DNA from 3 places in the Paenibacillus sp. FSL R5-0908 genome. Region 1 is predicted to be linked to each of the others. Evidence: riboswitches for the same ligand, from Rfam matches in the RefSeq annotation. Region 1 holds a riboswitch; each other region holds the start of a gene.
What was found. A riboswitch is a leader RNA that binds a small molecule or an ion and turns the genes downstream of it on or off. The one in region 1 is predicted to bind cyclic di-GMP.

Region 1 (10,574 bases):
AGCAAACTAGGCGAAAGTACAACCTTTACGCTAAGACTTCCTGTCGAAAAACAGTAATTCCAAACACAATGTGTGATAGCGCCTCTGACAGCAGAGGTGCTTTTTGTTGAAACAAACACATTAATCTTGTTCATCGTGGAACATATCTTGTAGGTTTTGCTTGGGAGGGCATAGAATGATTTTATCTTTAGACCAAGGTACTACCAGCTCACGAGCCATATTGTTCGATACGGAGGCTAAATGGGTCTCACAAGGTCAATATGAAGTTAAACAATCCTTCCCCCATCCAGGCTGGGTAGAGCATGACCCTGAGCAAATCTGGGAGTCACAGCTCGCAGCGGCAAGAGATGCGATTGCGCGGGGTGGCATAGCAGTTGAGGAGATCTCTGCCATCGGAATAACCAATCAGAGAGAAACAGCTTTAATCTGGGATAAAATAACGGGCAAACCGATATACCCTGCGATTGTGTGGCAGGACAGGCGTACTGCAGAGCAATGTGAAGAACTTAAAAGTAAAGGGCTGGAGCAAGTTATTGCGAGCAAGACGGGCCTTGTTGTAGATGCTTATTTCTCAGCTACTAAAATCTCCTGGATACTGGATCATGTGGATGGCGCCCGAGAACGGGCGAATCGAGGTGAACTTCTAGCAGGGACGATCGACAGCTGGTTAATCTGGAGACTTACTTGCGGAGCCGTACATGTCACTGATGTTACCAACGCCTCACGTACGATGCTGTTCAATCTTCATGAACGGTGCTGGGATGAAGAGCTAATGGAAGAGCTTCGTATTCCGCGTGCCATCCTGCCAGAAGTAAGAATGTCTGGCGGCGAATTTGGAGTAGCAGACAAACAGTGGTTCGGAGCGGACATTCCAATTCGCTCTGTACTTGGAGATCAACAGGCTGCATTGTTTGGACATACTTGTCTAGAACCCGGCAGTGCCAAAAACACCTATGGTACAGGCTGCTTTATTCTAATGAACACAGGCACAGAAGCTGTAGCCTCCAGCCATGGCTTGTTGACCACTGTAGCTTGGGGTATGGGAGATGAACTCTATTATGCTCTCGAGGGCAGTGTGTTCGTGGCCGGAGCGGCCGTTCAGTGGCTGCAGGAGGGGCTTGGTCTTATAGAGGAGCCAGCAGGCTCAGAAGATAAAGCACGGGAAGTAGAGGACAGTGAAGGGGTTATCGTTGTGCCTGCGTTTACCGGACTGGGGGCACCCTATTGGGACATGTATGCCCGTGGAGCCATATTTGGCCTTACTAGAGGCACTACCTCAGGACATCTGGTACGAGCTACATTGGAGTCCTTAGCCTTTCAATCCAGAGATGTAATAGGAGCTATGGAAAAAGACGCAGGCATGCCATTGACCGGCCTTCGTGTGGATGGCGGAGCTGTGCGTAACGATTTGCTGATGCAATTCCAGTCTGATATCCTGGGCAGTGAGGTTACTAGAACAACATATGCGGAGACAACAGCTTTGGGTGCGGCGCTTCTGGCCGGGTTAACGTCCGGCGTCTGGACACGTGCCCAGCTAGAGAGCTTCAACAAGGCTGAGAGGGTCTTCTCGCCTGAGATGGGTATAACTGAGCGGGAAGGTCGTTACAATGCCTGGAAGGACGCTGTAGCGCGTACTATGGGTTGGGAGAAGCATGAAGGATATCAGTAATAAAGGGGCTGTATATGTCTATGGTTAACGGAACAGAATCTGATCTGCCGGGCGGACTATCTAAGCCGGCGCTTCGAGCCCTGCATGGGGCTGGATATGTTCAGCTTCAACAATTCAGCAAGCTTACGGAGGCAGAGCTTCTGCGGCTACATGGATTGGGGCCAAAGGCGATCGTTCTATTACGAAGTGCCCTCGCGGAAAAGGGGCTCACCTTTGCAAGTAAGTCCTGATGTTGCGTTCATATTTATATTAAAAAGCGGCAAGCTTAGGTGAATCCCTAGCTTGCCGCTTTTTGTTATATAGCTCCTAATATTCAATAACAAATGCTACATTTTGCCAACCGGCGCCCACTGTCCAGAACAGGACTTTATCACCACGTTCGATCTTTCCAGTAGTTACAGCTTTATGTAGAGCAATAAATGGGCTGCTCGTAGAGGTATATCCGAATTCATCTCCTATGTATACCGCTACATTGCGATCAATGCCGACTTTCTCACACATCTCTAAGATATTAGGCAATGAAAACTGTGAGAAGCAGGCTGCTTTAATGGCTTCAGGCGCGATATTGTTGTTAGACAGTAGAGTACGAATAGACTCAGAAGCAGCATCTATGCAAATGGAATCATCAAAAGGAATAAACTTCACATTAAACTCTCCAGCCGCTACACCTTGTTTACCCAGTTTAGCCAGGCCTGCGCACGGGAACTTGGAATTATCGCAAACACATGGATCCGTTTGGTAGATAGAGTCAATGAAACCGACCGCATCCTCAGCTTGTTCAAGAATGACTGCCGCCGCTGCATCACCAAAGTTAGCGTAGTAGACCGGATCATTCTTATCGGCATGAGGGGTTACATAATCGGAGCCGATTACCAATGCTCGTTTAATCCTAGGATTCGCTTGCATCTGACGGCTAACCTGTTCCACAGAAGCCGTCATACCCGCACAATTAGCATTGCTGTCAATGCAGATTGTATGGGATGCGCCTTTGATCAAACGGTGAATCATTAATGAGTTGGTAGGAAAGATATACTCAGGAGTTTGACTTGCATAGGCAATAAGGTCGATATCGGCACCTGTGAGACCACTTTTCTCCAGAACATTCCGGACAGCCTCAAAAGCCATCGTAAGGGAATTCTCATCCGCATCCTTAATACTATACCGTGTAATACGACCTAATGCGGATAATAGACCTCGAATATCAATGCCTTTTTCGTCAAAATGCTTAATGAAAAAGTCGTTACCAACTATATTGCTGGGATGATAGATATCAATGCCTTTAATACGAATTCCGGTCATAATACGCCTCCAGGAAAGCAGTAAGATGTGGCCTACATATTAAGATTAAAAGATCTAGACTGTGACCGCAGAAATGATCTCGATGTTATCGAGTCCAGCTTTACGGCCAAGACGGGAAAGCTGCATTTTGAGGATCGGGTTATTTTCAAGCGTTAGATTTACTTTTACAAATCCATCATTCTTAAACATTACAAAGCAGCTTTCTAAAAGAGGTACAACATCTGGTGCAGTTACATTTAGCTTTCTGCAGTCGATTTTTAGTTCATAGTCAGCTGGAGTAATTGGATTGATAGTTTGTTGATAAGCTTGAATAGATTTTAGACCATCTTCTTCAGAAAATGTTCCATCCAACTCAATGTTAATAACCTTGTTTGCAGTGTCTGTCTTCAAAACGAAACTTCCCATGCCTAAATCTCTCCCATAGATTGAATTTGTCCAAAACAGTTCGACTGCAATATCCAGCCATATGTATATCCACTTAGCTGTTTTATAAAAGTCAAAATTCGACACTATACAGCAAGTAATGGGATATTCCGACTCTATTATAGGCATATTTTTCAAGCGTGTGCAATAATAAAGTCGAATTTTGTATATTGTTGTCGAACTGTTGGATTATTGGATTTCTTCTATGGTTGCAAGCAGGATATTAAAAGCTGTGATGATTCTAGGTGCCCCTATAACGGGTACTAAGTGTAATAGAATACCTTTAAGCTGTTCTACGGTGACTCCAACACGAAGGGCCATGACATAATGAACACCCAGCTGTTCGAATTGACCCATTGAAATTAAAGATGAAATGACTGCGATTTCCTTCCAGTCAGGGGCTATAGTATTACGTTGAAAAATATCGCCATAGGCATTCCCCATAATAAATTCAGCCAAGTCAGGGAAGTGGTCTTTAATTGGAGCTAGTGCTTTTGCGCCATAGTCTCCTGATAGATTCGTGAAGTGGTTGAGACCACTGTTGATATTTTCCTTCATGGTTAGCCTCCTAGTTTAGGTTCAAAGTACGGTGTGCAGTCGGAGGGACTTCATCACGGTCTGTTAGTAGTTCAATAACGGCAACATGGTTTAGAGCTACCGCATCTTTAATTGCAGCTGTGAATTCATCCGCTGTCTCACACTTGTAGCCTTTAGCACCTAGAGATTCAGCGAATTTCACGGCGTCCATAGGTACTTCATATAGAGTTCCATCGATACGACCTGTGGTTTTCTCCATACCCTTAAGAGCCATATCTAGTTGCTTATTATTGACCACGATAAAGATGACAGGGATATCTTTGCAGACAGCGGTGTTAATCTCAGCGCCGAGCATCATGAAACAACCATCACCTGTAATGCAGAGGACCGTTTCTTCAGGAGCTGCAACTTTTGCACCAATAGCCATGCCGATCGAATTACCCATGCAAGCAAAATAAGCATCAAAAACAAAGCTGCCCGGTTTCTTAACCTTGTACCATTTTGCAGCGTGGAATCCATGACTTCCATCATCAACGAAAATTGAATTATTATAAGGAATTAAATCACTTAAAGTGCTCATTACCGAAGCAAGGGAAAGATTCTTGAGGGTTGGAAGCTCTTCTGAATAATCAGCATCGGCCAAAGCATCACGTTTGGTGATTGTGCTTGGGTCAATATGATTTAGGCAGTGCACCAAATTATCGCGCAGGTCCCCAGTGACCGGGATCGTTTTGGACAATAGTATTTTTCCGACAAAGGTTGGATCAATATCAAATTGAATTAAAGTTGCTGGATGATTCTCCCGTTTAAGATTACAGATGGTCATATCACTTAAACGTGATCCAAGCACTATAAATAAATCGCTTTTATTTAATAAATCGTCCCCGTGGGTCGAACCGCCAACGCCAATAGGACCATGATAGAGTGGGTGATCCCAGACTATAGCCCCTTTTCCACCAGGAGAGGTTACTACAGGAATATTAAAAGTTTCTGCGAGTTGAACAAGCTCTTTATGTGCTCCGGAGCGGTTAATTCCTTTACCCGCAATAATCAAAGGATTCTTAGCAGCTTGAATAGCATCGATGACTCTATCGATATTAGCTTGACTAATTAGAGACTCTCTTTCTGGGATTACTATATTGCATTCTTCCAATACTTCAGTTTGTACATCAAAAGGAATACAAAGATGAACAGGACCACGTTTGGTCAGGGCCACAGAAATCGCATGATTAAAAATAGTACCAAAGTGATCCCCACGTTCAACCAATTTACTGAACAAGGTGGCAGGTCTGAACATATCAGCTAAATCAGCCAGAAAAGAAGTGGAGTCCTGACATTGAGGAATTCCAAGCTCTGTAATGGATTGGTGGCCAGTAATAAATAGGACAGGTAGGTTGTTAGCTTTCGCATGTGCTGCTGCTGTAAGCAGGTTAGTTCCCCCAGGACCCGAAGTACCAAATGCTACGCCTAGGTTACCTGTTTTCAGCGCATATCCTGCTGCTTCGAATCCGGAGCTTGCTTCGTGTCTGCCGGGAATAAATTCAATACCGTAATCCACCATCTTTAGAACTATTGGACAAATCGATTTGCCAATGATCCCAAAAGAATGGGTGACTCCAAGGTTACGTAGTGCTTCCGCCATGTAATCTGCGACTGTCTTCAAAAGAAACACCTCACAAGTTTTTTGATATATATTAGTTATTAATCTATCGCATAGATACGATAGATCAATATACTCAAAAAGTAAAAACCTGTGCTCTATAGTAAGCACAGGTTGGTGGCATAAGGCGCCGCTAAGACTGAACAATAGTTCAGCCGTCCTGGTTCCTCTGCAACCTGGCAATCATGGCCTCAAACGAAAAAATGAGGCTGTAGATCCATGGTTTTGCGTCATCCTCTTTCGAGGATTTTGCCAATATTAATTTATAGTTGATAAGAATAATTTTCCTTTACAATATATTCCTCATTAATTTTTGTCAACATAATCCGCTAAAAAAACTCGAAATTTGACGAAAGTCTTGTCCAAGAGATGAAGTTTTGCCTCGCGAAAAAAACTGCCACCTAAGACTCAGCTTAGGTGGCAGTTGATAGTTTTGAACTAGAATTTAAAGATATGAATGGTTTTTTGCAGATTAAATACGGCCTGGGTCATTTTTTCCGTTTCTTCTGCAACAGATTGCAGGGCATTAATCTGTTCATTCATAGCCGCCGATACCTCTTCTGTGCCAGCAGCGGTTTCTTCGGTGATTGCTGAGATATTCTCGATTGCACTCGAAATTTTCAAGGCACTTTCTAGCATAAGATCACTCTCCGCAGAGAATGAAGAGATTTGCTCGGTAATGTACTGCACGCTTTGTACAATTTGTGCGAAAATATGGGCAGTTTGTGTGATCATTTCGTTCTGAACCTGCACGACCTCTTCATTGATGGCGATATTATCGATGGCTTGTTTAATATCTGACTCAATGCTGCGGACCAAACCGAATACTTCTTTTGTGGATGCCGTAGATTCCTCAGCAAGCTTGCGAACCTCTTGAGCTACAACGGCAAAACCCCGACCATGCTCTCCGGCACGAGCAGCTTCGATGGAGGCATTCAGTGACAGCAGGTTGGTCTGCTCAGCGATCTCTGTGATGGTCTTGGTGATCATCGTAATCCCGCGGGCATTTTGTGAAAGAGCTTCAATAGTATCAGCCACTTTTTGTGTAGCCTCTATGTTTTTACGCATGCCTTCAGCCTGTGTATCTACGGATTGGCGCCCTTGCTCAACAAGTTCTAAGGTATGTATTGAACGTCTGTTCATTTCTTTGGTGGAGTTCGTATAATTGGATACTTTGGTCTCAATGTCTTTAATGGATTCTGTCATATCAGCGATATCCGTAGATATTTCATTTGCACCAAGAGCGAGCTCAGTAGAGGAAGAGGCTACTTGTGCCATGACAATTTTCAGGTTCTGGTTCTTATCTTCGATTCCGCGGCTTGCATCCATAACTTGACGGGTGATCTGTGATGCATCGGTCAGAATCTTCTTGAGCTTATCAATCATTGTGTTAAAGGAGCGGCTTACGTCACCCATTGAACCGTTTTCGTCCGCTCTGCTAGTGAAATCCCCCTTCGAAATACTGTGAGATACATTAGCAATATCATCAAAAGAAGATGTAAGCGTTCTCTCCACGAAGCGAGCAACAGGTAAAGTCAGACCTGCAAGAACAACTACTAGTATAATTCCTACGAGAAATTGACCTAGAATCATTAACGTAACTAAGACAGGAATAGCAAACAGTGCGGCAACGAGGTAACATCCGGCAACAATTCTTTGTTTTAACGGAAGTTTGTGCATCCAGCTCATTGGTAAAATGTCCCCCTTATTAAATTTTATGTAATGGTGTTATTATAGGGGATTTATAGGTCATTGGTCTATAGAGAAGTGTCATAAATCTTCTTTAAGTAGTAGATATTTAGAATTCATGTCAAAATTCCTCATATATTGTGGAAATTGTTTTAATAGCAGACTTTACCATCCCTACTAGTTCGGTAGGAGCTAAAACAATAACTGAAGGAGAGAAAGAGAGTACGATACGACAGGCAGATTCTATAGTATTAAACTCGGCCTCTACGTTCATCCACCCAGTATTAGCAGAGGGTTCTACTAAAGTTATAGTTACATATCTTTCACGTTGTAATTCTTTAAGAATAGACTCATTCACCTTTAATTTCACTACATATTTTGGCAGTGCTGCTTTAAAAGCTGAAGTCGATTGTTCCCAGTAGCTTTTTAAATCAAAAACCTCAGGTCTGACAAATGATTCATTAGTTGCTTCAGCTTGTATTAATCTTGACACGCGAAAAGTCCGCATTTCACCCTCGGTTCGTGCCACTACATACCAAACTCCACGTTTTGCGACTAACCCGAGAGGTTCAATGAAACGCTCCTTCATCTCGTCGTTCCGTGGGTAAGTGATCTTCACTTTATGGTCTTCCCAAACAGCTTCCTGCAGGATAGATAGAAACGGGTACGTCTCGTCGGAAGGGTGCCAGCTGGCACCATCAATATGAATGCGCTGGCTCAGGTAACTGGCTGGATTATTCGGCCTGGATGGGGAAGCAGCCTCCAGCTTAAGCACGGCAGAAGAGAAGTCGTTTTGTATACCCAGATCTTTTAAAATCGAGGAGTCTGCGGACAACAGCAGAGTAGCAATCTCTGAGGGCTTCATACCCGTTAACGAGGTTCGGTAACCTTCTGTGAGCATCCAACCCCCTTCGCGTCCCCGTTCGGCAAGAATCGGTATTCCTGCTGTACATAAGGCTTCCATATCTCTAAACACAGTTCGTTCAGACACTTCTAAGGTCTGGGCTAGCTCACGGGACGTCATCTTTCCACGATTTTGCAGCAAAAGTAAGATGGATAACAAACGATCGGCTCTCATTAAGTGAACACTCCTCCTCCTAATAAATGTTAGCTAGTTCTTAATAAATTATTATATTATATATGTCAGTTGATGTCATATTAAAGAATTATACTTATATAAGGTAAGGATTAAATACAGAACATTTAGAGAAAAACAAGTGTAGAAAGGATTGAGAACATGACTTTAAAAGGAAAAGTAGCATTGGTCACCGGGGGCAGCAGAGGTGCTGGTAGAGGAATTGCATTGGAGCTGGCAAGGAAAGGTGCATTCGTTTATATTACGGGCAGAACGACAGAGGCTTCTGGCACAGAGCATAGCAAGCGGAGCATTGATAACGTACTTAGGGAAATAAAAGCAGAGGGAGGGTCCGGCAGCGCCATACGATGTGATCATACAAAAGATCAGGAGACAGAGGCAGTCATTCGCCAGATTGCTTCAGAGCAAGGGCGGCTTGATATTTTAGTCAATAATGTATGGGGCGGGAATGACTTGCCTATTGAGCAGAAGTCTTTTTGGGAGCTTCCTACAGCGCACTGGGATAATATGTTTAATGCGGGTGTGAGGGCGCAATTGGTAACAAATTATTTCGCAATACCTTTAATGCGCGAGGCAAAAGCTGGCGGTCTAATCATCCATACAACCTTTTGGGATCATTACAAATATCTAGGAAACTTCTATTATGATCTTTCTAAAAATACACTTGTGCGCATGGCCTACGGGTTATCGAATGAGCTTAAAGAGGACAACATTGCAGTTATTCCGCTCACTCCGGGCTGGATGAGGACAGAGGCGGTGCTGGAGAGCATGAACACGGATGAGGAGCATTGGCATGAGGTTGAAGAATTGCAGATGACTGAATCCACAACCTATATCGGTAGAGCAGTCACTGCTCTAGCAGCCGATCCTGAGGTCATGTCTATGACCGGACAACCGCAGCAGGTTGCTAAGCTGGCTGAAAAGTATGGATTTACAGACATCGATGGTCGGACTGTTCCCGCATTCTTAGTCTAAACAGCAATCTTGATCTGTTTGATCCCATATGTGCGTACGAAGCAGTATAGGACACAGCTGATCTAAAATGCAGCATTTTCGTATATTTAGGACGCTATCGGTCCCCATAGACGCTATTGATAGGCAAAACACCTGATTTAGCTCTCTTTTTGAGGAATAGTGACACTGGAGTCCGAAACCCTGCTTCAAAAGCGGAATTATTGCATATAAGGTCATCTGGGTCCGAAACCTCAAGGGTGTCCGTAAGCCTCACGAGGGAACTCGGTTCGGCGTTGTAGATGAATTCGAAACAGGTTAGCTAACAATCAACAACAAAAGCAGCGAAACTCCTATAAGAGGAGAATCGCTGCTCTGTTGTTTGATTTCTATCCTATTGCTTACAGAAGAATGATTTCTTCTGCAGTGTTGATTTCTGGCAGGCCAGCAAGCTTCACAAGCACATGAGTAGGTACAGCTTTATCAACGGTCAGCAGCATGATTGCTTCGCCACCAACGATTTTACGTCCCACTTGCATGGAGGCGATATTGACATCATTTTCGCCCAGCAATGTACCCACAAGTCCGATAATCCCTGGTTTGTCGTTATGGGATACGACAATTTGATGTCCTTCAGGAGCGATATCAACGGGGAACTTGTTCACTTGAACAATTCTTTCTCCATAACCTTGCAGCAATGTTCCGGCTACGAGACGTTCTTGGTCGTGATCTGTTTTAAGGGTCACGGTAATCAGATTAGTGAAGCCTTTAGTTTTGGAAGCTTTAGTTATTACTACATTAACGTCGCGTGTTTTTGCCAAGTGCATGGAGTTAACGATGTTAACATCCTCAGCAAAGTGGCGGGAGAGCACGCCTTTCACAATATAGCGGGTAAGTGGTTGGGTATCGACATCTGACAGATCACCCGCATACTCAACATGGATTTCACGAATAGCACTATCTGTAATTTGGGTAACAAAGCTGCCCAGCTTCTCACCAAGTGTGAAGTAAGGCTGGAGTTTGTTCATTACGCTTGGAGCAACTGGAGGAATATTTACAGCATTGATGAACGGTTCATTACGCAGAATATGCAGTACTTGTTCCGATACATCGATCGCTACATTCTCCTGTGCTTCAATTGTAGAAGCGCCCAAGTGAGGAGTCACGATAATTTTTGGATGCGACAAAAATGGGTGATCTGCTTGTGGCGGTTCTTTTTCGAATACGTCAAATGCAGCGCCAGCAACAAT
Region 2 (10,574 bases), 4.3 Mb from region 1:
AGTCATTTGGCATAGGCGCAAGTCTGGGCGGCTACTCTAGCTTGATTCAAGGTAAGGCTTATTTTGATGATTTTGCTGTAGAAAAATTAGACGCGGCTCCCGAAGGGGCTAACGTCATTTCGCTGGATAGTGCAGCGGTTAGTCCAGATGCCGGCGACAAAAAGGCAGACACTCCACATAAAGTATCTCCAACTAAGATGTTGCTGATCTCAGCGCTGTTTAGCGTGTTTTTTGCAGTGCTTTATACTAAGGCATTCCGTAGTGAGAAGCTTATGAAGCAGCCTGAGAATATTTATTCCAAATGGCTGAGCATTGCCATCGGAATTGCTTTTATCCTGAGGGTGTGGATTGGTCTTACCGCGCAAGGATATCAGAATGATATGAATACCTTTATTTCTTGGGGACAGCGTATGGTGGATTTAGGTCCGGGCAAATTTTATGAAGAAGGTTATTTTGCCGATTATCCTCCTGGCTATTTGTACATATTGTACGTGCTTAGCGCCGTTCGTGGCGTTTTAGGATTCACTCAGGGCTCAGGTGGAGAGAATTTGCTCTTCAAGCTCCCTGCGATCCTTTCTGATTTGGTGCTCGGCTACTTCATATATCAAATGTCACGCAAAAAACTCGGCACCGGAATAGCTTTCGGCTTAATGTTGTTGTTTCTGTTTAATCCAGCGGTACTTATTAATTCAGCGGCTTGGGGACAAGCGGATTCATTCTTTTTGATCTTCCTGCTGCTCAGTATCCATGGCGCTGCGAACAAAAAGTTTGTTCACTCCGCAATTTTGTTTGCCTTAGCGACGCTAATTAAACCGCAAGCGTTGATATTCACGCCGGTATTGTTGTTTGCTTTTTATCATCACCGCGCTTGGAAGCAGCTTGGATTCGGAGCTTTGTATGGATTAGGGATCTTCGGATTGCTTGCGGCACCATTTTTCTGGAATAACGGAGGTCTGGTAGGGATTATTGATCTTTACAAGAGTACGTTATCTTCCTATCCGTATTCTTCAGTGAATGCATTTAATCTGTATGCACTGACTGATCCGATGTGGTCATCCCTTGATCTAACCTGGCTTGGCATTCCATACCGTGTATGGGGCTTCATATTTATTTTAGTGGCTGTAGCTGTTGCGGCATTTTATTCCTTTAAAAAGGATCGCTTGGACCTGACCAAATCCTATTTTATCGGGATGGTGCTTATAGTAGTGGTCTTTGTGCTTGGCACCAAAATGCATGAACGTTATATGTTCCCTGCTCTTATTCTTTGTTTGTTTACTTATATAGAAAGTCAGGACCGCCGCTTTTTATCGCTGTTTCTCGGATTCAGCTTAACGCAATACATCAATGTGGCGTACACCTTGTCCCACCTGAATGCAGATGTTAGCCCGGGTGCAGACGGAATCGTATTAGTGACTGCTATAGCTAATCTAGCATTACTGCTTTATATGCTGAATATCGGATACGATGTGTATGTCCGCAAGGGAATAAAACCTCTTCCAGCACCAATTACACCGGAAGAACAATATGAAGAAGATTTGAGAGTTGTCGGGCAAATTAAACCGCATCAGAAGGGAGGGCGATTTAACGATGAAGTTTAAGCGTATAGATTGGATATGCATAATAGCTATTACGGCCGTTTACGCAGCGCTTGCTTTATATAATCTTGGCTCTACTAAATCTCCAGAGACCTTATGGGAGCCTGCTGCCAGTGGTGAAAGCTTCTATGTAGATTTGGGGCAGAGTAAACCATTGGAACGGGTCAATATCTTTGGGGGCGTGGGCACGGGGAAGTTCAAGCTGGAATTCAGCGACAATCCTGAGGTCTGGAGCAGTCCGATGGATGTCAGTGAGGATGTCGGGAATGTCTTCATCTGGAAAAGCCAACCCCTGAACGTTACTGCGAGATATGTGAAGTTTACAGTTACATCTCCAGGGTTCACTTTGAACGAAATGGCCTTTTATGAGCAGGGGGGAGAAAGAAAACCTCTTCCTATTGCCGGTGTGACACCGGATGCTAACGCAGTTCCTAAAAGAGGAGCAGCGGCTAATCTTTTTGACGAGCAGTCGCTCATTCCGGAATATTCTAACTTTATGAATAGCACTTATTTTGACGAGATCTATCATGCGCGAACAGCTTATGAATATACACACGGGATAGTGCCTTACGAGAATACGCATCCACCGCTTGGCAAGCTTTTGATTGCCATAGGTATGGAGCTGTTCGGAGTCAATCCATTCGGCTGGCGTATTATCGGAACCTTGTTCGGAGTTGCCATGTTACCTCTCATATATGTAATGGCGCTTCGTTTGTTTAAGAAAAGCAAATACGCCGCCCTCGCGGCAGGATTGTTTGCACTGGATTTCATGCATTTCACACAGACAAGAATCTCCACGATTGACGTATACGGAGTATTCTTCATTATGTTGATGTTCTATTTTATGCAGCGGTATTACACAATGAATTTCTACAAGCAGCCTTTAAGAAAAACATTAATTCCGTTATTCTGGTCTGGCTTATTCTTCGGAATCGGCGTAGCTTCGAAATGGATTGTGCTCTATGGAGGAGCAGGGCTGGCCATTATGCTGGCTATCTCCCTTTTTGAACGCTACAGAGAATACCAAGCCTCCGGACGCCTGCTGGCCGAGGGGAAGATTAAAGACAAGGAATTGCTGGGCACCTGTCGTGAAGCAGTAGATTCTTTTTGGAAAAAGACTATTATTACGTTGGCTAGTTGTATCGGGTTCTTTGTAATTATTCCAGTAATTATTTATAGCTTATCTTTTGTACCGGGGTTATCTGCATCAGCAGAGGGCTTCACTATAAAAGGTTTGATTGATTCCCAAAAGAACATGTACAACTACCACAGCCAACTTGTAGCTACACATCCTTTTGCTTCCTCATGGTGGCAATGGCCGTTTATGAAGAGACCGGTCTGGTTCTTTAGCGGCGGTGAAGGTTTGCCGGAAGGTCAGGTCAGCAGTATAGTGACTATGGGGAATCCTCTTATCTGGTGGACGGGTATTTTTGCGATGCTGGCAACGCTGTGGATTACGCTGAAACGTAAAGATAAGAACCTCTACATGATCTGGATCGCCTTCTTCTCGCAATATGTTCCGTGGATGCTTGTCCCAAGAGAAACGTTTATTTACCATTATTTTGCTATGGTACCATTTATGATTCTTGGTATTGTATATATAATGAAGTTGTTGGATAGTAAATTCCCTGAGGCCCGTTACGTACAGTATGTCTATGTAGCCGTTGCTTTGCTGCTCTTTATCGCTTTCTACCCGGTACTGTCAGGGATGCAGGTCAGTGGAGATTACGTGAAAGATATGCTGCGTTGGTTCCCTACTTGGGTTTTCTAGGATTTATAAAATCTATAAAATAAGTTTATGTATGCAGCGTTATTATGAAGTATAGATGGATGTAACGCTCCAAAAAGCTTGTAGGAGGAATAAAGGTGAAAGCCAGATATAGTGTGATTGTACCCATGTTCAATGAGGAGCAAGTAATTAGCCATACTTATGAACGTTTGAAAAAAGTAATGGACGAGTGCGGCGATACTTATGAGCTGGTCTTCGTCAATGACGGCAGTCGTGATCGTTCCGCCCAGATGATTCGGGAGATTTGTGAACGAGACGAGCATGTCAAGCTGATTGACTTCTCGCGTAATTTCGGACATCAGGTAGCGATTACAGCTGGCATGGACTATGCCGAAGGTCAAGCGGTTGTTGTTATTGACGCTGATCTTCAGGATCCTCCGGAGGTCATTTTGCAAATGATCGAGAAGTGGAAAGAGGGCTACGACGTTGTATATGCGAAACGCCTGAAGCGCCACGGAGAAACGATGTTCAAAAAGGTCACCGCGAAGCTTTTTTACCGCCTGCTCAGCAGTATGACAAGTGTGGATATTCCTACGGATACAGGCGATTTCCGTCTTATTGACCGTAAGGTATGTGATGTCCTGCGGGGACTTAAAGAAAAGAACCGTTATGTCCGAGGTTTGGTGAGCTGGGTTGGCTTCAAGCAGACTATGGTGGAATATGAACGGGAAGAACGTTTTGCCGGAGAAACCAAATATCCGCTGAAGAAAATGATTCGTTTTGCGTTAGATGGCATCACCTCTTTTTCACATAAGCCGCTTAAGATTGCTACGTATATTGGATTCTTCCTTTCATTCTCTAGCTTTCTCTATTTATTTTTCGTCTTGTTTCAAAGGATATTTTTCACCTCCTGGACGGTTCCGGGCTGGGCTTCCATTGTAGGCGTCAATCTGCTCTTTAACGGTATCGTTCTGATGCTGTTGGGTGTGATTGGGGAGTATATCGGACGGATTTATGACGAGTCTAAAGATAGACCGCTATATATTGTTAGTGAGACTAAAGGCTACCAGAACGAAGAACAACTGGACCGCCGGAAGGATCACAATGATGTCAGATAAGAACTTGCGCGCTGCATTCATACAGTTCCTCAAATTTAATGCCGTAGGTTTACTCAATACGCTGATTGATTTTGTGATTTTTACATTGTTGAATTCACTAGGGATGGTATACGCATTGGCGCAGGTGATCTCCTATAGTGCAGGTACGGCGAATAGCTTTATTTTGAATAAAAAAGTTACCTTTCGTGATCGCAACCGGGGGAATAAAGAAGGCTTCGACCGCGTGCAGCTGGTCAAGTTTATCGTGCTGAATCTGGTAGTTCTCGGAATATCACTGCTGTTAATGCATCTGTTGACAGACAAACTAGGTATTCAAGTCTTGATCTCTAAGGTGCTGGTTACCTTTATCACGGTGATCATCAATTTCTTTGGAAGTCGTAAATGGGTATTTTAAACATTAATTTCAGGCAGAAGGAGTTGCTATGCTTAAAGGCAAGTAACTGTTTCTGCTTGATTTGTATATATCCATAAAAACAATATACGGAGGTGAATAACATTGCGTAAATTCTCCTATCTACTCATACTGGCTGGGATACTTATCATGTTATATCCGACAGCTAACGAATGGTACAACGACAGGCAGCAGGAGAAGTTATTAGAAACGGCTGAACTAAGCACTGCCGATAGTGCACCCCAACCAGATTTGAAGAGCAGGTATGCTGAAGTTACTCAGCTGTTAGCAGAGGAATCGGTTCTGGATGCCCAGGCACAGCCCCAACCCCAAGAGACAGAAAAGCCTGAACCGGAGATTGAAGTCGGTGGCAAGGTAATCGCACTAATTGAAATCGATAAGATTGAATTGAAGCTGCCTGTATTAGAAGGGGCTACAAAAGCTAATATGAAACATGCTGCAGCCCATATGAAAGAAACGGCACCCCTTGGAGAGATCGGAAATGCTGCAATCGCGGCGCATCGGGCTAGAACTACGGGTCGTTTGTTTAACAGATTGAATGAGGTTGTTGTGGGGGATGTCATCACGGTAAAGACTAGTGATCTGGTGTTTAACTATGAGGTGTATGATATTTCTGTTGTAGATCCGAGTGATGTCTCTGTTCTTGACGGGAATGACAAGGATAAGATTCTTACTTTAATTACATGTGATCCGCTAGTGAATCCAACGCATCGGCTGATTGTTCATGCCAAATTAACAAAATGAGAATAGTGAATGACAAGAAAACACAAATACCGGGAGATATCTATAAAATAATGGGTAATCTAGTAAATTAGGTCTTGTTCACATCTATAAATATGATAGTATTATACTATAAAAGCTAAACACGATAACGGCAAACCTTCCGAAAGGTAGGGACGCAAAGCTAAAGGGCCTTTTCCCGAAAGGATGGCAGCCAGCTACCGAATGAAGAGGCTTTTTTTGTTTGTTTCAAATGGATTCTATCAATTATATCTAGTAAAGCTAGAACAGATAGAGCTTATACGATAACGGCAAACCTATCGAAAGGTAGGGACGCAAAGCTAAAGGGCCTTCCCGAAAGGATGGCAGCCAGCTACCGAAAGGAGTTTTATCCGTGAAAAAGGTTTATTTTATGCTGGTGGCGTTGTTCGTCTTAATGACTTCAGTTCCGGTAAGTACAGCTCAAGCTGCAAGTGCAGATGCCAGCTGGTTGATTACATCCAAAGTGGCTCAAGGTGTTATTGGTATTAACTATGATATTCCGAAAGATAAAAGAATCAAACTCATGATCACCAAAGATAACAGCAGCTATACTTATAACTTGTATGCTTCTGGACAAGCTGAGGACTTCCCTTTGCAACAAGGAAATGGGACTTATAAGGTTTCTGTTCTGGAGAACACAACCGGCAATAAATACAAAGCGTTATATTCCGAAGTAGTAGACGTAACCATGAGTGACTCGAATTCCGTATATTTGGGCTCCGTACAGAATGTGAAATGGAGTTCTTCTGATAAAGCGATTGTCAAAGCTAAACAATTAGTACAAGGCAAAACAACAGACGAAGAGAAAGTTAAAGCGATCTATAACTATGTAGTTGCGAATGTACAATATGATTACTCTCTTGCTAATAGTGTAACTACTGATTATATTCCAAGCATCGATAAGACATTGACTACTAAAAAAGGGATTTGCTATGATTACGCTTCTCTTTTTGCCGCAATGCTGCGGAGTGTAGATGTTCCTGCTAAGTTGGTAATGGGGAATACAAGCTACGTTACGCAATATCATGCATGGAATGAAGTGTTGCTTAATGGGAAGTGGGTTACCATTGATACTACAGTGGATGCAGGACTTGCAAAGAGCGATAAGAAAACTGATTTAATTAAAGCCTCGAGCAAATATACTGCGGCAAAATACTATTAAATTAATCGCTAGAATCATAACGATATTAAATAAACAACTAGCTTAATCATTAAGCTAGTTGTTTATTTTTATATTAGGGGTTGCTTTTCTATTAATAGTTGGGGTATTATAGGTAAGCGTTGTTAGACAGCGTACAGGCGATACAGACGAGGCTGATAAAAAGCTTCGAAAAATAAAGCTTGCATTTCTGAAAACAACATGATATATTATAAGAGTTGCTGCTGAGACATTAAACGGCGCCAACGAGAACTTGATCTTTGAAAACTGAACAACGAGTGAGTAGGAAATCACGCAAGTGAAATCCAAAATTAGAGAATTAATTTTCTCGTCAGATGTTTCAAAATGAGCATATCGCTCTTTTCAATACTAATTGGAGAGTTTGATCCTGGCTCAGGACGAACGCTGGCGGCGTGCCTAATACATGCAAGTCGAGCGGAGTTACTTTGAAAGCTTGCTTTCAAAGTAACTTAGCGGCGGACGGGTGAGTAACACGTAGGCAACCTGCCCTTCAGACTGGGATAACTACCGGAAACGGTAGCTAATACCGGATAATTTCTTTTTTCTCCTGAGAGAAGAATGAAAGACGGAGCAATCTGTCACTGAGGGATGGGCCTGCGGCGCATTAGCTAGTTGGTGGGGTAACGGCCCACCAAGGCGACGATGCGTAGCCGACCTGAGAGGGTGAACGGCCACACTGGGACTGAGACACGGCCCAGACTCCTACGGGAGGCAGCAGTAGGGAATCTTCCGCAATGGGCGAAAGCCTGACGGAGCAACGCCGCGTGAGTGATGAAGGTTTTCGGATCGTAAAGCTCTGTTGCCAGGGAAGAACGTCCGGTAGAGTAACTGCTACCGGAGTGACGGTACCTGAGAAGAAAGCCCCGGCTAACTACGTGCCAGCAGCCGCGGTAATACGTAGGGGGCAAGCGTTGTCCGGAATTATTGGGCGTAAAGCGCGCGCAGGCGGCTATTTAAGTCTGGTGTTTAAACCTTGGGCTCAACCTGAGGTCGCACTGGAAACTGGGTGGCTTGAGTACAGAAGAGGAAAGTGGAATTCCACGTGTAGCGGTGAAATGCGTAGATATGTGGAGGAACACCAGTGGCGAAGGCGACTTTCTGGGCTGTAACTGACGCTGAGGCGCGAAAGCGTGGGGAGCAAACAGGATTAGATACCCTGGTAGTCCACGCCGTAAACGATGAGTGCTAGGTGTTAGGGGTTTCGATACCCTTGGTGCCGAAGTTAACACAGTAAGCACTCCGCCTGGGGAGTACGGTCGCAAGACTGAAACTCAAAGGAATTGACGGGGACCCGCACAAGCAGTGGAGTATGTGGTTTAATTCGAAGCAACGCGAAGAACCTTACCAGGTCTTGACATCCCTCTGAATCTGCTAGAGATAGCAGCGGCCTTCGGGACAGAGGAGACAGGTGGTGCATGGTTGTCGTCAGCTCGTGTCGTGAGATGTTGGGTTAAGTCCCGCAACGAGCGCAACCCTTAACTTTAGTTGCCAGCAGGTAAGGCTGGGCACTCTAGAGTGACTGCCGGTGACAAACCGGAGGAAGGTGGGGATGACGTCAAATCATCATGCCCCTTATGACCTGGGCTACACACGTACTACAATGGCCGGTACAACGGGAAGCGAAGCCGCGAGGTGGAGCCAATCCCATCAAAGCCGGTCTCAGTTCGGATTGCAGGCTGCAACTCGCCTGCATGAAGTCGGAATTGCTAGTAATCGCGGATCAGCATGCCGCGGTGAATACGTTCCCGGGTCTTGTACACACCGCCCGTCACACCACGAGAGTTTACAACACCCGAAGTCGGTGGGGTAACCCGCAAGGGAGCCAGCCGCCGAAGGTGGGGTAGATGATTGGGGTGAAGTCGTAACAAGGTAGCCGTATCGGAAGGTGCGGCTGGATCACCTCCTTTCTATGGAGAATCGTTCTCTGCAATGAGAACATTCAAATCGGAAGTTTAACTTCCACAAACTCAGGTTTAGGCCTGTTACTCACTCGTTGCTCAGTTTTGAGAGTTTAAGCTCTCAAGTAAGACTTGATCCTTGAAAACTGGATACCGAAACGAATTTGCGTTTTAGAACATCTTTTAGCAACTTGTGCAAACAAGTAAATGTTATTAGTGAGATTTTTCTTCGGAAGAATCAAGGTTAAGCTAATAAGAGCACACGGAGGATGCCTAGGCGCCAGGAGCCGACGAAGGACGTGGCGAACAACGAAACTGCCTCGGGGAGCTGTAAGCAAGCTTTGATCCGGGGGTGTCCGAATGGGGAAACCCAGCTGTGGTAATTCGCAGTTACTCATTTCTGAATACATAGGAAATGTAGAGGCAGACCAGGGGAACTGAAACATCTAAGTACCCTGAGGAAGAGAAAACAATAGTGATTCCGTCAGTAGCGGCGAGCGAACGCGGAACAGCCTAAACCTAAGAGCTTGCTCTTAGGGGTTGTGGGACGTCTCACATGGAGTTACAAAGGAATATGGTAGGTGAAGAGGTCTGGAAAGGCCCGCGATAGAGGTAAAAGCCCTGTAACCTAAACTGTATTCTCTCCGAGACGGATCCCGAGTAGTGCGGGGCACGTGAAACCCCGTATGAATCCAGCAGGACCATCTGCTAAGGCTAAATACTACCTGGCGACCGATAGTGAAACAGTACCGTGAGGGAAAGGTGAAAAGCACCCCGGAAGGGGAGTGAAATAGAACCTGAAACCGTGTGCTTACAAAAAGTCAGAGCCCGATCTATGGGTGATGGCGTGCCTTTTGTAGAATGAACCGGCGAGTTACGTTTAACATGCAAGGTTAAGCCGAGAAGGTGGAGCCGCAGCGAAAGCGAGTCTGAATAGGGCGACTTAGTATGTGGACGTAGACCCGAAACCGTGTGATCTACCCCTGTCCAGGGTGAAGGTGCGGTAACACGCACTGGAGGCCCGAACCCACGTACGTTGAAAAGTGCGGGGATGAGGTGGGGGTAGCGGAGAAATTCCAATCGAACTCGGAGATAGCTGGTTCTCCCCGAAATAGCTTTAGGGCTAGCCTCGGTATAAGAGTAGTGGAGGTAGAGCACTGATTGGGTGCGGGGTCCGCAAGGATTACCAAGCTCAGTCAAACTCCGAATGCCATATACTTATTGCCGGGAGTCAGACAGTGAGTGCTAAGATCCATTGTCAAAAGGGAAACAGCCCAGACCATCAGCTAAGGTCCCCAAGTGTGTGTTAAGTGGGAAAGGATGTGGAGTTGCACAGACAACCAGGATGTTGGCTTAGAAGCAGCCACCATTGAAAGAGTGCGTAATAGCTCACTGGTCGAGTGACTCTGCGCCGAAAATGTAACGGGGCTAAACACACCACCGAAGCTATGGCTAGATGCTTTGCATCTGGGGTAGGGGAGCGTTGTGTAGGGGTTGAAGGTGTACTGAAAAGAGCGCTGGACACTACACAAGTGAGAATGCCGGTATGAGTAACGAAAAGATCAGTGAGAATCTGATCCGCCGAAAGCCCAAGGTTTCCTGAGGAAGGCTCGTCCGCTCAGGGTAAGTCGGGACCTAAGGCGAGGCCGAAAGGCGTAGTCGAAGGACAACAGTTTGAAATTACTGTACCACCGTAATCCGCTATGAGCGATGGGGTGACGCAGGAGGGTAGTGACGCGGACTGATGGATGTCCGTCTAAGCAGTGAGGCTGGTGTGTAGGCAAATCCGCACATCGTTAAGGCTGGGCTGTGATGGGGAGCGAAAATTATAGTAGCGAAGGTCATGATCTCACACTGCCAAGAAAAGCCTCTAGCCAGGA
Region 3 (10,574 bases), 4.5 Mb from region 1:
ATCTGCGATTCATCTAGAATCGTAGGAATGAAACGAAGTGAAATGCTGATCATCAGCGTGATACGGTCAGGGGATAAGCCAAGCTTTTTGAAGGGTGTCAAGATTCCCTCCAGCCCTTGATTCAGCTTCCCCGGCGTTGTTGTGAAGGTCAGAAGCGCTGTAAAGGTGATAAGAAAGAACATGCGGATGACCGAAAATGCCCCTAATCTTAGCCCTCCCTCATAGATAGACCAGGAGCCAAGAGTCAGCATTACCTCCCCTGTCTTTACAGACACCACCTGCACAATAAAGATAAACAACATTAAATAACGTAAAGGCTTAGCTGCTTTCAGGAAGTATTTAAGCGGAATCTTCGTTGAAGCCATAACGGCTATCGAAAAAATAGCCAGCACAGCCATGGCCATCCACGAACGTGAGAGCAGGATAACAGCTACGTATAATAGCATGCCAGTGATTTTGGCACGAGCATCCAGCTTGTGCACCCACGAACCGGTCTCAATACTCCGACCTAAGATCAGTTTCTCATTCATGGTCATCCCTCTTTCCATCGGGCTTACCAGTGCTTATGGATTCCGCTGGCAGCGAAGCTATAAGCTCTGCCAGACTCTCAGCCGTCAAGCGGGGGGCTTCATCCACAAGACCTAAATGATCAGCAACTGCACGCCAGTAACGAAGGGACTGCGGAACCGTCAAACCACACTGTTCCAGAATCGAAGGATCATCTGCAAGTGCCTTTACACTGCCCTGAAACGCCGTGCTGCCCTCTTTAAGTACAACCCAGCTGTCCGCATAGGGCAATAACTCATCCATCCGATGCGTAACGATAATGATCGTTCTGCCCTGCTCACGACATAATCGATCCAGCAAGCTGATTAGCTCTGCACGGCTAATGGGATCAAGCGTTGCCGTGGGCTCATCCAGAACGATGACCTCAGGGTCCATAGCTAGCACGGAAGCGATAGCCGCCTTACGCATTTGTCCACCGCTCAATTGAAAAGGATTCCGCTCTAGCAACGCGAGATCCAGCCCCATATCTGACATGGCCTGACGTGCACGCGACTTTGCCTCTTCGAGACTCATACCGAAGTTAAGGGGACCGAAAATGAGATCCTTCTCGACCGTATCCTCGAACATCTGCTGCTCCGGAAATTGAAATACCAATCCGACTCGGCGGCGCAGTGGCATTAGCTTAGGTGACTTCTCACCAGCCTGAATGGTTACATCAAGCACTTTTACCATACCCTCGGTTGGTTTCAGTATCCCGTTAAACAATTGCAGCAGCGTCGATTTACCTGAGCCCGTCGCCCCCGCAATACCAACCATCGAGCCAATGGGGACACTGAGATTAATGTCCCGGAGCGCCGTCAGCTTCCAGAGGCTTCGGTCAGCGTAGGTGTAACTTACTTGCTGTAATTCTATGGCCATAACGTGTCTATAAGCTCCTTTTCACTGGTCGGAACATCCACATGAATGCCCTGGTTCTGCAGCTCGCGTGCAAGGCGCCAAGGATAAGGTTCACGCAGATGGCATTTTTCCAGAAGCTCCTTGTTCCGGAACAACTCCGCCGGTGTAACATCTGCAGCCAAACTACCTCCATGCAGCGCAAGCACCCGATCCGATGCCAAAATCTCATCTGCATCATGCGTAATCATGAGGATCGTGTACTTCCCTTCTGCCCGCATATCCTGCAGAATGCCGAGAAGGTCATTTCTGCTTCCTTCATCCAACATAGAAGAGGCCTCGTCAAAAATGACGATGCCTGGTTCCATAGCAAGAATGGAAGCGATAGCAACACGCTGCTTTTGGCCTCCTGACAGCTCACCCGGATGCTTGGACAACAGATGATTTATTCCTAGTCTCGTCGTATAGGAGTGCAAACGTTCAGCCATCTCTTCGTACGGCAAACAAAGCCCTTCCAGGCCGAATAGGATATCTTCCTCTACAGTGGCTCCAATAAACTGATTATCCGGATTTTGGAACACCATTCCGATACATTGCCGAATACTGCCGATCGTTTCCTCACTAAGCAGCATGCCACTAACCACAATCTCACCAGCCCCCTTAGGCAGCAGAGCATTGAGCAGCTTGACCAACGTAGACTTCCCGCAGCCATTAGGACCAACCAAGCTGACCCATTGTCCTTGAGAGATAGATAACGTTATATTTTGAAGAATCGGATGCTCCGGATTATAGCCAAACGATACCCCATCCAGAGAGATGACTGCTTGTCCTTCTCCCTCTAAGTCTTGACCTTCGTATGATTCATTCATGTTAGTCATCCTTCCGCTGATGTGACTAATCAGTCCAAAAATTCTTCAAACAGCGATATTTTTGACAATGACGCCACCAAATAACGGACTGCATAGCCCACGGCAATTCCTGTTACTACCCCAGTGATCAGCAGCATGGGAAGATAATAAAAAATACTAAGTGATGCAAATACCATAGAAGCTGCCAGCAGCTGACCGATATTATGCGCAATCCCACCGGCTATACTAATTCCGATCAAGCTTATACTCTTACCTTTGCCACTAATCAGCATCAGCACAAACATAACAACAAAGCTAAAAAGTGAACCAAATAAACTAAACAGCAAGCTTGAGAAGGTACCTAGCAGAAATGCAGTAAGCAGTGTTTTGAGGATGACAAGCAGCAAAGCATCCCGTCCACGTAAAAAATAAATACAAGTCAAAATCATAATGTTGGCCAGCCCGAGCTTAGCACCCGGCACCAGTCCCATCCCGGATAACGGAATCTGTGCCTCTATTAAACTTAACACTACTGCCACTGCGGCGAAAATCGCAATAATCACTGTTCTTTTTAAAGCTGTTGCAGATTCACTACTGGACATAGGCATCTATATCATCCTCCCCCGACGCACTGGTGATTTCGACTAATACTCTATGCGGTAGACAGACAATCGTCTGTTTGGGCAGGGTAATAAAACCAAAACCTAGGCAAACTTTATCAGCGCAATCGGCATCGTACATTTCAATCCCGTAATCATGCACCTTCAAAATGTTATAGCCGCGTTCCGTGCGGACCTCAATGGTTTGTTCTTCTTTTGTAAGCTTTACCGTTTTAAATAACTCACCGTCCACCGTTACATTGGCTATGAGATTTTTACCGGCCCCACCTTTGTCATCATTGTCCGAAAACCATCTCGGTACGAGAAAAGCGAGCGCAGCAATCAATACGATGGAAATCAGCCACACATCTGCGCGTTTCATAAAAATCTCCCTTATTTTTTAATTAAAATCCAGACTTATTAATTATAACGGTCTACCCTCAATCCTTCAATCAATGTTGGAGTTTATTGTCAGTTTTAGAGAGCTGTTCACAAAATAGGCACGCAAAATAACCCCAGCAGACACAACCCATTCGTCTCTGGTATTTTCAGTTGTAGTTTGTAGCGTTTGCAAAAATACCCAACTTACATTTTAGCCCATTTGCACCGAGATCGCCCATCTCCTCTGGTTTACTAGCTTTTCCGGAATAATTCACAATTAACCCAATTTAAGTTACTTTCAAAATCTAAGCGCTCCTTATCGAGGTTTGTTTCTCTCTAGAATCAAATAAACCTTATCTTGGAATTGATTATTATATTTGCCTTTTAAACAATAGTGTGTTATATTTATATGGTATTTGTTTTTCGATATATTGAATATCCCCACCAAGAAGATGTCAGGCCGACTATTATACACATCGGCATTTTGGACAAAGAGGCTTTATGTTTTCTTGCAGTACTCTTCCTTTTTATGAGATTAAATTCGAAATATAGCATTCCGATTCACACTGGCGCGGTCAATGGAGCCGCAAGGGCAAAAGAGAGGTAGGGCTTTTGTCGTATTGGAAGGATTATTCTCGCCACACGGCTGCTGGAAATAACAAGGAATCAAGACACCCGTTACTCACGAACGGCGGGGGATGAATATAACGAGAAAGCATGACGGTACGTTCCTTATTCAAGGACTACGTCATGTGTGGAAAAATATAGGCGCCCGATAACCGCTACCTAGCGGATATCGGGCGCTGTCTACGTTCAGGACTTATTTTACATATCGACTTACAAAAGCTGTTACTACATCTATATACCCCGCCTTATCCGTATCATAAGACAATCCATGCCCCGCTTGCGGTACTATGAGCCTCTCTTTTGGACTCTGACATGCCTCATACAATTCATTCATCATAGCAAAAGGTACAAAGTTATCCGCATCCCCATGAATAAAAAGAATCGGAACCTTCGCTTTCCGCACTTGTTTTAATGCAGAGGCTTCACCAAAACCATACCCCGCCTTCAAGCGGGTAATTAGACTTGCACTTTGTACGAAAGGGAAACTTGGTAAGCGATACATGCGTCGTAGTTGGTAAGATAATTGTGCTTTTACTGAGGTATAAGCGCAGTCCGCAACAATAGCTTTTACCTGCGGCGGAAGATCTTCCCCTGAGGTCATTAGCACTGTAGCGCCGCCCATAGAAACACCGTGAAGCACAATTTGAGCACTGGGTCCAGTCTTTTTAATCATGTATTCAATCCATTGCAAATAATCTTTTCGTTCCGGCCAACCAAAACCAATGTAATCCCCTGCGCTATCTCCATGCCCTCTTGCATCGGGAATTAGGATGTTAAAGCCTAAGTTCTCGTAGTAGATTTTGGCGTACGCCCCCATATCCTTTGCTTTACCTGAATAACCGTGGGCTAGAATGGCTGTGCGTCCCGCAGCACGATTAGATTGGAGTAAGTAACCTCTTAGTTTAAGTCCATCTGCAGATACGATCTCAATATTCTCAAAGCTCTGGCGAGAGACCCAATCCTTCCCCTCCCCCCAAGAAGCTCCGGCAACCGGAGGATCAGCCTTCAGATTAGGATTATTACTTAGAAATACCTTTGGCGCTCGTTTAATAGCAATACCATAGAAGAAAAATCCCACATAGATTAGAATCCCTATGATGATTACAGCGCTAATAATGAACCATATCAATTCGCCTTCGCCATCCCCTCTTCATTTCTTTTGCAACAAGAGTATACCATCTACTTAGAATGCACCAAACTATCGCAATCATGACATACAAATAGAGCCGCCATCGGGACACCCCCCGAAAGCGACTCTATGTTGCTCTACCGTTTATTATTTATTCTTTTTGGAGAACTTGGTTCTCATTAATAATCCGATAAGTGCAAAACCTAAACCTGCTACATAGTAAGGTGCAGGACTTGATTCACCCGTCTTTGGCAATTCCTTCACAGGTGGCTTACCTAATGGGATCGTATCGTCTACTACGATGATTTCATCAGGTGTTGGTGTTGGTGTCACTGCCGGTACCGGACCTAATGGGATCTCATCATCATCAACAAGTACTTCTGTGCTATTCGACGGTGTTGGTGTTGGTGTTGGTGTTGGTACTGGCGCTGGTGTCGGCGAAGCTACAGGCCCAAGCGGCACAGGATCTTCTGCAAGAACTATAGTGCCAATTACGGATGATGGCGTTGGTGTCGGGAACACCGAAGTCTCTGGTGTCGACGTTGGTGTTGCCTCAGGCGTTACCGTTGGTGTTGGTGTTGGTGTTACCTCTGGCGTTACCGTCGGTGTCGGTGTTGCTTCTGGTGTTACCGTCGGTGTTGGCGTTGCTTCAGGCGTTACCGTCGGTGTCGGTGTTGCCTCAGGCGGCGTCACTGTTGGTGTCGGCGTCACTGTCGGCGTTGGCGTTGGTGTCGGCGTCGGCGTTGGTGTCACTGTTGGCGTTGGCGTCGGCGTTGGTGTTACTGTCGGTGTCGGTGTCACTGTCGGCGTTGGTGTCACTGTCGGCGTTGGTGTCGGCGTCGGTGTTGGTGTTGGTGTCACTGTCGGCGTCGGTGTTGGCGTCGGCGTCGGTGTTGGCGTTGGTGTCGGCGTTGGTGTCACTGTCGGCGTTGGTGTTGGCGTTGGTGTCACTGTTGGCGTCGGCGTTGGTGTCGGCGTCGGCGTCACTGTCGGTGTTGGTGTCGGCGTCACTGTCGGCGTCGGTGTTGGCGTCGGCGTCGGTGTCGGCGTTGGTGTCACTGTCGGCGTTGGTGTCGGCGTCGGTGTCGGTGTCGACGTTGGTGTCACTGTCGGCGTCGGTGTTGGTGTCACTGTCGGCGTTGGTGTCACTGTCGGCGTTGGTGTCACTGTCGGCGTCGGCGTTGGTGTTGGCGTCACTGTCGGCGTCGGTGTTGGTGTTGGTGTCGGCGTTGGTGTTGGTGTCACTGTCGGCGTCGGTGTCGGTGTTGGTGTCACTGTCGGCGTCGGTGTTGGTGTCGGTGTTGGTGTCACTGTCGGCGTCGGCGTCGGTGTTGGCGTTGGTGTTGGTGTCACTGTCGGCGTTGGTGTTGGTGTCACTGTCGGCGTTGGTGTCGGCGTTGGTGTCACTGTCGGCGTTGGTGTCGGCGTTGGTGTCACTGTCGGCGTGGGACATGGTGTTGGCGTCGGTGTCACTGTCGGCGTTGGCGTTGGCGTCACTGTCGGCGTCGGCGTCGGTGTTGGCGTTGGTGTTGGTGTCACTGTCGGCGTTGGTGTTGGTGTCACTGTCGGCGTTGGTGTCACTGTCGGCGTCGGTGTCGGTGTTGGTGTCGGCGTTGGTGTCACTGTTGGCGTTGGTGTCGGCGTTGGTGTCGGCGTTGGTCCAGGTTCATCACCATCGTATGGATAGTGGTGAAATTCACCACCACCAGTACCTTTGAGTGAAGCCGCCACTAAAGTACCGTTAATCTGACCATTAATAAAATCAACATGAGCATAGGGGGCAAGTATGCTTCCCATTACACCTATGCCTGCCATATCAAGATACGCAGCTTGGCTAAAGTTAAGCAAAATTTTCTTGCTGTTCAACACGTTATTAGGTAGAAATCCGAAGTTTTTCATTTTTACGTTAGAACCATCAATATTAATAATTGCAGTAGATCCTGAAGGAACATTTATTGTAATTCCGTAGGTATTAGAGACGTTATCTCCTGGAACATTAAAAACATTGACCGCAGGATCTGTACCTGTCAGGGTAAGGCTGCCATATTGGTACACTGTTGTTCCATTCGCCGGCAATGCTGCAAGTTCTGCTGATTTGTCCTTCAAAGACTGACCTACGGCTGAAAAGTCAATCGTACTCCCCTGTCTTTTTGTACCACCCTTGAGGAGCGTTACATTCCCTGAAAAATCTCCCCCGTACACGATATTCCCATAAACAGTACCTCCGTTGAAAGTAAGATTCCCTCCAACAACAAGTGTGTCAGTCAGGGAAACCTCTGCAGCGTTCAACCTATCTCCAACACTATAGTTGGTTAAGTTAACGTTACCTCCAGCAGCAAACCTTCCTTCCGTATCCGAAACTGTTGTTATATCCCCTAGAATAAACACGTTGTAGACCGCTGCAATTCCCAATGTAGAAGAACTACTAGCTCCAGCAACTCCAGCTCCCAATGAGGAAAGCCCACTACCTACCGTCAAAATCCCAGCTAATACAAGCGAGAGTAACGGTTTTATTCTTCTTTTCAAATGGCACACCTCCTAAAACTATGATTTATATTAATCAGAATAATTACCAGAAACTCTAAAGGACCTAACAACAAAAAAGACCGCCAAAAAGAAGTGGAATTCCCTTCTCATGGCAGTCGGACGGTCATTGTGCCTTTAAGACACTTTAGACTCCTGGACTTTGCGTCCCGCCCTTTCAGACGGTTTGCTATTATCATGACTATATATATGTATTACACTGCAAGTCCAGAACTGGTAGCTGAAGCATTCTATCCAATAACAGTCTATGACTTTTAATACTTTTGAATTAATAACAGTTTAGCGCCCGACACCCACAATTGTCAATCAATTCCTTTCGATAATCCCCCCGCATTAGTACCACACAAAAAAAGCGCCTAAAGGCGCTTCGCATAAGGTTTTTCATTAAATTTTAAAGTAACTGTATATAGCCCAATATGGATATCCATAAGGGAACACTCAGAATTAAACCAAAAAACAATCCACGCTGGAGGCTGCCCTCTTTTTCCATCATAATTCTCCTTTATGTGCGTCCGATATATTAATTTTTATTATTACAATTTTTAATATAATTTATTCTTCGTTATTTAGTTGTGAATTTAATCACATTGGATAAGCTGTTTAGAAATACCATTGATTATTTTTGGAATATCGGGGTAGAATACGAATATACGTTCCTATTAGAGGTGATGAGATTCATGCATAGAGCAGAAAGCAGGGACAACATGCTGGTGAAATCTTATTTATTGCTTCCGATGATTTTATCAGCTTTCGAACGGGACTCCGCCATTTTATCTACACACTTACGAACACCCGCCCCTTATCTGGAGGTGCTTGGAACAGCTGCTGCAGTAGCTACAACAGATCTAAGGGATGTTCGTGCAGAAATGAGAAGACGGGGAATCAAGGTGTATGAGCAAAACAGACTTAATACGGGAATTGAAGCCAAGTATATATGTCGTGGCTATCACGAACGAATGCTGCTGTTGAATGACATTGTTGCGGCTCAGGCTGCCATCCATATGCGCAGATACCTAGGGCTGGATATTTCATCTTTTAAGAGTTACGAAGAACAGTACCAGATTAAGTAAAGCTGTATAGAAGCCGCTGCGCTCTCTCCCCCCAATCAATTAGTGAACAAAAAAATAGGCCTTACCATGGGAGTTGGCAAGACCTGAGAGAGATATACCACAAAACACTGGGGGGTGTTTGGTGTCTCTAATATATACCTCGAACCTGAAAAAAAGCTGATAGGCACATAAAAATTACATTAAAAATATTGTTCGCCGTTCAGAAGTGATTAGAGTGCTCCCACAAGCTTAGCCGACCTTTAGCTGGAATCGGATGGCTTAATGGATGAACCCCTTCAAGCTTCCAAGCAAACCGTCCTTCGCTATAGTCGCCAAAATCATATTCGTTCCCATTGATCCATTCCCTTAAATCCACCTCTGGAGTAACCACATAACATCCCGCGAGCTGACCTGTAGCAATAATAGCTCCTGTCGGCAAATTATTCGCTGTATAGCCATGTCTCGCCAATACTGATTTGTACGGTTCCTGTTCACAAATCTTTTTGTCGATCCGCATCCCGGCATGAATGCCTAACTCGCCGCGGTAGGCTGTTCTCCATGAACGAGTTTCAAACTCTTTTTCACCAAGAGCAATTAAGGTCGCCCAAGGCTGCCGTATTGTTATACACCGCATGATAATTATCCTCTCCTACGAATGACCCTGAAACGATCACCTTAGGCTTGCATATTCAGAGTATGGTCACAGTAATTCATAAGTATAATTTATGGTCTCAAAAAATTCATGCTAGTAATCAAAATATGGGTAATTCCAAAAATAGCACATGGAACGAGGAGGAGATAGTTTTTCATCCAAAGTCCAACGAAAAAGAAATACAAAGGCGGCATGCTTGCAATTCCTAGTATCAGTAACCACGGAGCAACCACCCCATTATAATAGAGCATCCAAGAAATATAATAGGCTGCCAAAAACAAAACTGCTAGTCCAATGTAAAGGTTGCTGTTACTTCCTTCGCCTTTGTTTATCAGAACAACCATAAGAATAACCGTCAACACTCCAAACAATCCTTCTATAATATTCAATGTTTTATGGGTGGAACTGTTTCCAGTAAGCACATTATTTGCAGGAGGCACTAACATCCAGATTATATTAGGAAGTAGCTGTAAAGTGTATAATAAAAGGCCTTTCAACGAAAACTGAAATCCATATTTTATCATAATATTCCCCTCCCAAAACTTAATGTATGCTATAAGAACATTCATTTTTATTATATACAAACAAAAGTTCTAAATATCAATATTATAGACATTCACCTGTAACTCCCCCCAATTTAAACAAATAAAATAATTAAAATTGATAAAGGAGAATATAGTTTGTATACTAATCAAATAGTTAGTGTACAAACTATGTAAAGAGGGGAATTAATTTATGGACAACCCAGGACAGTTATTAATAAGAGTAAGTCTTGAAATGAAAAAAAGCTTAACAAAAAAACTTTTACTTTATAATGTAACAGCTCCTCAATGGGCCGTATTAAAAGATATATCTATTCATTTAGAAGGAACAACTCCAGCTATGATTGCAGAGCGAACTTACTCGGATCGCCCTACAATAACGGGTATACTCGAGCGACTTAAAGCAAAAGGGCTTCTGGACATTAGAGATAATCCAAATGATAAACGATCAAATCTTGTATTCATTACAGATTCGGGAATGATAATTAAGAATCAAATAGAAGTTCTTAGTGACGAAATCATGGATAACGCACTTAAAAATATTTCTGAACAAGAAATGTCCACGTTTATGAACGTGCTTAAAACGATCTATTTAAATATTAGTTAGGGAAGTGAAACTTATGATTCTAATCACAGGGGCAACCGGTAATGTAGGACGTGAAGTGGTTAACGAACTAAGGAAAAGTGAAACACCTTTTAAAATTGCCTCCCATCGAAAGGACAGTGAGTATGTTTATTTAGATTTTGAAAATGCTGATTCTTTTCGTCCAGCGTTAACAGGAGTGAAAAAATTATTTTTACT

Region 2: linked by a shared signal. The riboswitch ahead of MKZ09_RS03850 (transglutaminase-like domain-containing protein) and the one ahead of MKZ09_RS23480 (thiamine pyrophosphate-binding protein) in region 1 are both predicted to bind cyclic di-GMP.
Region 3: linked by a shared signal. The riboswitch ahead of MKZ09_RS03025 (choice-of-anchor A family protein) and the one ahead of MKZ09_RS23480 (thiamine pyrophosphate-binding protein) in region 1 are both predicted to bind cyclic di-GMP.

The regions. Positions count from the first base shown of each region.
Region 1 covers NZ_JBBOUV010000001.1:5,142,544-5,153,117, reverse strand. Annotated here, with positions in the region: gene MKZ09_RS23510 (ATP-binding protein) at 1-57, shown strand, start outside; gene glpK (glycerol kinase GlpK) at 176-1,669, shown strand; gene MKZ09_RS23500 (DNA-binding protein) at 1,684-1,899, shown strand; gene MKZ09_RS23495 (ketoacyl-ACP synthase III) at 1,976-2,968, opposite strand; gene MKZ09_RS23490 (hypothetical protein) at 3,023-3,373, opposite strand; gene MKZ09_RS23485 (carboxymuconolactone decarboxylase family protein) at 3,581-3,949, opposite strand; gene MKZ09_RS23480 (thiamine pyrophosphate-binding protein) at 3,960-5,600, opposite strand; cyclic di-GMP riboswitch class I at 5,756-5,852, opposite strand; gene MKZ09_RS23475 (methyl-accepting chemotaxis protein) at 6,027-7,277, opposite strand; gene MKZ09_RS23470 (helix-turn-helix transcriptional regulator) at 7,399-8,355, opposite strand; gene MKZ09_RS23465 (SDR family NAD(P)-dependent oxidoreductase) at 8,515-9,348, shown strand; gene serA (phosphoglycerate dehydrogenase) at 9,726-10,574, opposite strand, start outside.
Region 2 covers NZ_JBBOUV010000001.1:838,072-848,645, forward strand. Annotated here, with positions in the region: gene MKZ09_RS03825 (glycosyltransferase 87 family protein) at 1-1,598, shown strand, start outside; gene MKZ09_RS03830 (phospholipid carrier-dependent glycosyltransferase) at 1,588-3,366, shown strand; gene MKZ09_RS03835 (glycosyltransferase family 2 protein) at 3,462-4,442, shown strand; gene MKZ09_RS03840 (GtrA family protein) at 4,429-4,836, shown strand; gene MKZ09_RS03845 (class D sortase) at 4,939-5,598, shown strand; cyclic di-GMP riboswitch class I at 5,718-5,800, shown strand; cyclic di-GMP riboswitch class I at 5,875-5,955, shown strand; gene MKZ09_RS03850 (transglutaminase-like domain-containing protein) at 5,969-6,778, shown strand; rRNA gene MKZ09_RS03855 (16S ribosomal RNA) at 7,146-8,703, shown strand; rRNA gene MKZ09_RS03860 (23S ribosomal RNA) at 8,937-10,574, shown strand, end outside.
Region 3 covers NZ_JBBOUV010000001.1:647,653-658,226, reverse strand. Annotated here, with positions in the region: gene MKZ09_RS03055 (energy-coupling factor transporter transmembrane component T family protein) at 1-530, opposite strand, end outside; gene MKZ09_RS03050 (ATP-binding cassette domain-containing protein) at 523-1,425, opposite strand; gene MKZ09_RS03045 (ATP-binding cassette domain-containing protein) at 1,416-2,270, opposite strand; gene MKZ09_RS03040 (Gx transporter family protein) at 2,300-2,857, opposite strand; gene MKZ09_RS03035 (NusG domain II-containing protein) at 2,841-3,230, opposite strand; gene MKZ09_RS03030 (alpha/beta hydrolase) at 4,050-4,985, opposite strand; gene MKZ09_RS03025 (choice-of-anchor A family protein) at 5,133-7,511, opposite strand; cyclic di-GMP riboswitch class I at 7,620-7,710, opposite strand; gene MKZ09_RS03020 (hypothetical protein) at 8,207-8,599, shown strand; gene MKZ09_RS03015 (ASCH domain-containing protein) at 8,799-9,212, opposite strand; gene MKZ09_RS03010 (hypothetical protein) at 9,302-9,754, opposite strand; gene MKZ09_RS03005 (MarR family winged helix-turn-helix transcriptional regulator) at 9,966-10,379, shown strand; gene MKZ09_RS03000 (SDR family oxidoreductase) at 10,393-10,574, shown strand, end outside.